DNA from 2 places in the Rahnella variigena genome. Region 2 is predicted to be linked to the other one. Evidence: predicted binding sites of a transcription regulator. Region 2 holds the regulator's gene; the other holds the start of a gene.
The links. Region 2 encodes CRP, which controls carbon source genes, mostly activating them, when cyclic AMP is high. Its sites were predicted from a motif close to ATGTGANNNNNNTCACAT; they were not measured.
Positions count from the first base shown of each region.

Region 1: rhaS (rhamnose ABC transporter substrate-binding protein) is a predicted target of CRP. The motif match lies at 1,646-1,663, and genes of this name have one in related genera.

Region 1 is NZ_NSDJ01000002.1:26,515-29,932, forward strand. Features, by position in the region: gene CKQ54_RS22100 (sugar ABC transporter ATP-binding protein) at 1-423, opposite strand, end outside; gene rhaS (rhamnose ABC transporter substrate-binding protein) at 491-1,483, opposite strand; gene rhaS (HTH-type transcriptional activator RhaS) at 1,895-2,713, shown strand; gene aldA (aldehyde dehydrogenase) at 2,908-3,418, shown strand, end outside.
Region 2 is NZ_NSDJ01000001.1:359,185-362,602, forward strand. Features, by position in the region: gene CKQ54_RS01810 (LysR substrate-binding domain-containing protein) at 1-374, shown strand, start outside; gene CKQ54_RS01815 (OsmC family protein) at 376-783, opposite strand; gene crp (cAMP-activated global transcriptional regulator CRP) at 1,147-1,779, shown strand; gene CKQ54_RS01825 (YccS/YhfK family putative transporter) at 1,841-3,418, shown strand, end outside.

The DNA.
Region 1 (3,418 bases), on a different contig from region 2:
GTGCGGGTCAATGTTCACTTCCAGGCGCGTCAGAATATCGCGTGCCTGCTGATGCATAACCGGCCAGTTCAGGCGTTTAAACAGCCCGCGATAGATGTAATGGCCGACAAAAATATTCTCGGTGACGGAAAGCTCGTCGAACAGCACGGTTTCCTGATGAATGGCGGTAATGCCAACTTTGTGCGCGGATTCGGGATTCGGCAGTTTGATTGGAATCGCTTTATAACGCAGTTCGCCTTCTTCCGGCTGATAAATGCCGGTCATGACTTTCACCAGCGTCGATTTTCCCGCGCCGTTTTCGCCAATCAGGGCGGTTACTTTTCCCGGATACAAATCCACGTGAACGTTGTTTAACGCCCTGACACCCGGAAAGACTTTGCTGATGCCTTTTAATGATAAAAGCGGCGTCGTTGAGTCTGTCATTTCAGTTCCCCTGTCTGGCTAAGCACAACAAAACGGCTCACCGCATCACGATGAGCCGCATTCAGGATCAGAAGATTTTGGAGAATTTGTCGATGTTACTGGCGTCGTAGACAAACGGTTCTGCCATCGCGCCGCTGCCGTCAGCATCCAGTTTCACTTTGCCTAAACGGCCCATGCTGGCTTCGGTTTTGGTGGCGGTGCCTTTGACTAAATCGTCCGCCAGATAAGTCGCGGCGTAGCCCAGATCAATCGGGTTCCAGATGGCGAAACTTTTCGTTGCCCCGGATTTCACCGCACCCGCCATTTCAGACGGCAAACCCAGGCCGGTTACGTAAACCTTGCCGATTTTGCCCTGATCTTTCACCGCCTGCGCCGCCGCCACGATACCGACGGAAGACGGAGAAATAATCACTTTCAGATCCGGGTAGGATTTCAGCAATCCGATGGTTTCACGGTAGCTTTTATCTGACAGATCATCGCCGTAAGCGACAGTCACCAGATTCACCGAAGGATATTTAGGCAGCACTTTTTTCATCTCTGCGATCCACAGATTCTGGTTAGTGGAGGTCGGCGTGGCGCTGAGGATTGCCACATCGCCTTTTTCCACGTTCAGGGCTTTCAGCGCATCGGCGGCCAGTTTGACGTTAGTTTCGCCGATCAGCGCGTTATTGGAAGGATTGAGGTGGATCTGGCGGCCATCTTTGGCGACGCCGGAATCCCACGACACCACTTTAATCCCGCGCTGCATGGCTTTTTTCAGTACCGGCACCAGCGCATCAGGGTCGTTTGCGGAGACGGCAATGGCATCGACACCCTGCGCGATCAGGCCGTTCAGCACTTCAATCTGCGCTTCGGCGGTGGTGGTGGTCGGGCCGGTATAAATTACCTTAACGTCCCCCAGTTCTTTGGCTGCCTGCTGCGCACCGACGTTAGCCGCCTCAAAAAAACCGTTGCCCAGCGATTTCGCTACCAGCGCAATTTTCACTTCTGCCGATGCCGCGCCCGCCAGCAGGATGCTGCTCGCCATCAGGGTAAGGCTCAGTACGTGTTTTAATTTCATTGTTGGTACTCCGCATGCTATTCGCATAAATCTGCAAAAAGTTTAACGACGAAAAGTTGCCGACGCGCCAGGCGCATGATCACGACTCTAGGAGGTTGCCGTCAGACTGACCTTTCCGCGAGTGCCAGTTCAGCGCTAACTATGGCAAAGACGCAAAGGTTTAAGCGAACAACCTCACAATTTGATAACAATTTTGTTTCGGTCATGCCAAACGGTCAGAAAACCACACATTACCGGTCTCTGAAGTCCGCACTTAAATAAGGTGTAAAGCCACGCGGTACGGCGGATGGCGCAGGATTTTGTAAGGAGGGAAATGTTTTGTTCAAAAGCGGCTGGCGGATCACAGTTTCAGCCTTATAGACGCGCCGGTGACGACTAAGATATTACGATAATGTTAATAAGGAGTTGGAAATGACCGTGCTACGCAGTAGTGAGTATTTTTCCTCAGGGGATTTTCCGGTCGCCATTGAACCCCGTTATCCGCAGGAAACGTTTCCCGAACATCATCATCAGGATTTCAATGAAATTGTGCTGGTCGAGCAGGGTACCGGCACGCACGTTTTCAACGACCAGCCGCTGATCCTCAGTGCCGGCAGCGTCTGTTTTGTCCGCCACAGCGACCACCATCTTTATGAAGATACCGACAATCTGCATCTGACCAACGTGCTGTACCGCAGCCCAAATGCGTTTCGGTTCCTGAATTGCGTCAGCGATTTGTTACCGCAGGAAGTGGACGGAATTTATCCGGCGCACTGGCGCATCAGTCCGAATCAGATAACTCAGGCCAAAACCATTATTGATCAGCTGGCGCGTAAGCCCTTCAGCCTGTCACCGGAAAATCAGGCGCAGCAGGAGCTGTACTTTATGCAGCTCTTATTGTTGCTGCGCAAAGGCAGCCGCGACGTGGGTTATCGCGGGCAGGGCGGTGACCTGAATAATTTGCTGGACTGGATGAACGAACATTACGACGAAGAAATCGACTGGCCGCAACTGGCTGCGCAGTTCTCGATGTCGCTGCGCACCTTGCACCGGCAGATGAAACAGCAAACCGGCTGCACGCCGCTCAATTATCTCAACCGTCTGCGCCTGCTTAATGCGCGCAATATGCTGCGTTTCAGCGACAGCCCGATTACCGAGATCGCCCATAACTGCGGTTTTTGCGACAGCAATTACTTCTCCACATTGTTTAAACGCGAGTTTGGCTATGCGCCAAGAAGTGTTCGTCAGTAGATATCACCATAATTTGCAGAAATGTTATGTCGGGCAACACGACTATGACATTTTTGCCATTTCTCAAAATTAAATGGCAATCACGGAAAGGTAAAAACCAGACGGATAGAACAGGCTGTTAAAACTTCACAAAAAAGAGCTTTTTTATTAACAACTCGTTCATCACCTCTATCCGTATCTTGGAGACTCCCTACATGAGCACAGTTCAGAAACGTATGTACATCAACGGCGAATTCGTTGAAAACACCGGCGGTAAGTGGATTGACGTTGTGAATCCGGCAACAGAACAGGTAATTTCGCAGATCCCTGAAGGCTCGGCAGAAGATGCCAGAAGAGCCATTGATGCGGCAGAAGCGGCGCAACCGGGCTGGGAAGCATTGCCTGCGGTTGAACGCGGCGTATGGCTGCATAAAATCGCCGCCGGTATCCGCGAGCGCGAAGCCGAACTGACTGACACCATTATTGCTGAAGGTGGCAAGACTTATGGTCTGGCGCAAACCGAAGTGCTGTTCACCGCGGATTATCTCGATTACATGGCTGAATGGGCGCGCCGTTACGAAGGCGAAATCATTCAGAGCGACCGTCCCAACGAAAACATCTTTGTGTTCCGCAAAGCCATCGGTGTGACCACCGGTATTTTGCCGTGGAACTTCCCGTTCTTCCTTATTGCCCGTAAGGCGGCACCGGCGCTGATCACCGGTAATA
Region 2 (3,418 bases):
CGCTGGCGGGCGCCACGACCTTCGAAGAATTACAAGATGCGCGCTGGCTGTTGCCCGAAACGGATATGGGGTATTACCAGCAAATCAGGTTATCGATGGGAGGATTTCATCAGCCGGCAGCGGAAATGCCGGTGCATACAGATTCGGTGGTGTGCGGGCTAAATATGGTGTTGCAGTCTGATTATCTGACCATTGTGGCGCGGGCGATGAAAGCGCCGTTCGGGCTGGAAGACAGGCTGAGTATGCTCAATATCGATACCCTGCCGCAGGCAGAATACTGTGTGCTTTACTCGCAAAAATCGCCGCTGACGTTTGCCGCGCGGCGATTTTTGGATTTATTGCGCAGCCAGTGCCACGCGTATGACTGGTCGTAACTTATTCGACGCTGATCACTTCAAAGCTGTGCGTGATGGTCGCCGCTTTGCCGAGCATCAGGGACACCGAGCAATACTTTTCCGCAGACAGGCTGACGGCACGTTCAACAATCTTATCGGTGAGATCTTTACCGGTGACGATAAAATGCAGATTGATGTGCGTGAACAGGCGCGGCGCTTCTTCGCGGCGTTGTGAGGTCAGCTTGACTTCACAATCACGCACGTCGTTACGGCCTTTTTGCAAAATAGACACCACATCAATCGCGCTGCAACCGCCTGCGGACATCAGCAGCATTTCCATCGGGCTGGGTGCTTTATCGCCCGCATTACCATCCATAGAAATCTGGTGGCCTGACGCTGACTCGCCTAAAAACGTCAGCCCTTCTACCCATTTTACGCGTGCGTGCATGAACTATTCTCCCGGTGAATAAACTCGTCGAATTCCGCTCCCAGAGTACCCTTTCACCTAAAATCTGGCAACGTAACCCGATCGCCATCATGCTGAAGCGAGACAACAGAAGACAGCATTGCAAACCTGTGCTACAAACAAAGCCGAAACATACTTTCCAGTGAATTGCGGTGACGGTTTTCGCGGTTTAAGAACAGAACCCACGGTGATAACGGCAATAATCAGGCTGTTTCACTCCGACACCCGCTTGCAGCATTTCTGGGGAGTTATATGCTGAAAGGGCGCTTTTGATTTTGAAGTGCCATACAGGGAACTCTGAGCCCTGTGATTTTGGGCAGCGATAACAACAGAGGATAATAGCAAATGGTTCTCGGCAAGCCACAAACAGACCCGACTCTCGAATGGTTCCTGTCTCACTGTCATATACATAAGTATCCTTCTAAAAGTACGCTGATTCACCAGGGTGAAAAAGCCGAAACGCTTTACTACATCGTGAAAGGGTCAGTTGCTGTCCTTATCAAGGATGAAGAAGGCAAAGAAATGATACTGTCCTACCTTAACCAAGGTGACTTCATCGGCGAGCTGGGACTCTTCGAAGAAGGTCAGGAACGTAGTGCGTGGGTTCGTGCAAAAACTGCCTGTGAAGTGGCTGAAATTTCTTATAAAAAATTCCGCCAGCTGATTCAGGTTAACCCGGATATTCTGATGCGTCTTTCCGCGCAGATGGCAAACCGTCTGCAAGTGACGTCAGAGAAAGTCGGCAACCTGGCCTTCCTCGACGTAACAGGGCGTATCGCTCAAACTCTGCTTAATCTGGCTAAACAGCCTGATGCGATGACCCATCCGGACGGGATGCAAATCAAGATCACCCGTCAGGAAATCGGCCAAATCGTCGGTTGTTCACGTGAAACAGTCGGACGTATTCTCAAAATGCTGGAAGATCAAAGTCTGATCTCGGCACACGGTAAAACGATTGTCGTTTACGGCACACGTTAATCCCTTAAAAATCGGCGCGGCAGAACACTGTCGCGCCTTTTTTATGGGCTAAGCTTTATCCATGACGCTATGGCGAAGACTGTTTTACCATCCGGAAGTTAACTACGCGCTGCGCCAGACGCTGGTGTTGTGCCTGCCCGTTGGTATCTGCTGGTTGTTCGGCAATCTGCAAATGGGGCTGCTGTTCTCTCTTTGTCCTGCCTGCTGCAACGTCGCGGGCCTGGATACTCCGCATAAACGCTTTTTCAAACGCCTGATAATTGGCGGAACGCTCTTTGCCATGAGCAGCATTCTGCTGCAAGTGATGCTGGAAAGCTGGCACATTCCCCTGCCACTCATCATGTTGTCGCTGGCATTACTGCTTGGCGTAACCGGCGAAATCAGCCCGTTGCATGCGCGGCTGTTGCCCGGCGCGCTGGTGGCGACCATCTTTACACTGAGTATGGTCGGCGTTCGCCCGATATGGCAGGCGCCGGTGCTTTTCGCCGCCGGTACGGCCTGGTACGGATTATTTAACTGGGCGTGGTTTCGCATATCGGAAGAACAGCCGATGCGCGAAACGCTCAGCCAGCTCTATCTGCAACTCGCGGATTACTTCGAAGCTAAATACAGCCTGCTGACGCAACACACCGATCCTGAAACCGCGTTACCCCCGTTGCTGACGCGCCAGCAGCAGGTCATCGACCTGATTGCCCTGCTCTATCAGCAACTGCACATGCTGCCGCAACACGGCCATCATCATCACCATAAAAGACTGTTTCAGCGTTTTCAGGTCGCGCTTGATTTGCAGGAGCACATCACGGTGAGCCTGCATCAGCCGGAAGAAGTGCAGAAGCTGGTGGAAGAAAGCCACGCCGAAGCGGTTATCCGCCGTAATGCGCAGGTGATTTCCGCCCGTCTGCGGGTCATCGCCGACGACATTCTTTATCACCGTTTATCCGAACGGTTTACGATGGCCAACGAGCTGGCCGCGCTGGAGAAAATCGCCGCGCGCAATCCTGAGAATCCGGTCGGCCAGTTTTGCTACTACCACTTCAGCCGCATTGCACGCCTGCTGCGGACACAGCGCCCGTTGTACAAACGTGACCTGATGAACACTCAGCCGCGTTTACCCTTCTGGCCGGCGCTGAAAAGCTATCTTTCCTTCAAATCTGTCGCCCTGCGCAATGCCGCCCGTCTGGGGATCATTCTGGCGATTGGCAGCAGCCTGGGGCTGTTCTTTAATCTGCCCAAGCCCTACTGGATTTTGCTGACCATCATGCTGGTGAGTCAGAACGGTTATAACGCCACGCGCGTGCGGATCCAGCACCGTGCGCTGGGCACGCTGGCCGGATTGCTGATTGCCGCCGGTTTGCTGAAGCTGGAATTACCCGAAGGCATCACGCTGATGTGTATGCTGATCGTCACGCTGGTGTCGTATACGGTGCTGCGTAAAAACTACGGGCTGGCGATGGTCGGCATGACCGTGACGGCGGTATATACCCTGCAACTGCTGGCGATGAACGGCGTGCATTTTCTGGTACCGCGGCTGGTGGATACGCTGATCGGCTGCGCGCTGGCGTTCGGCGGCACCATCTGGCTGTGGCCGCAATGGCAGAGCGGATTACTGCGTCAGAACGCGCACCAGGCGCTGGAAACC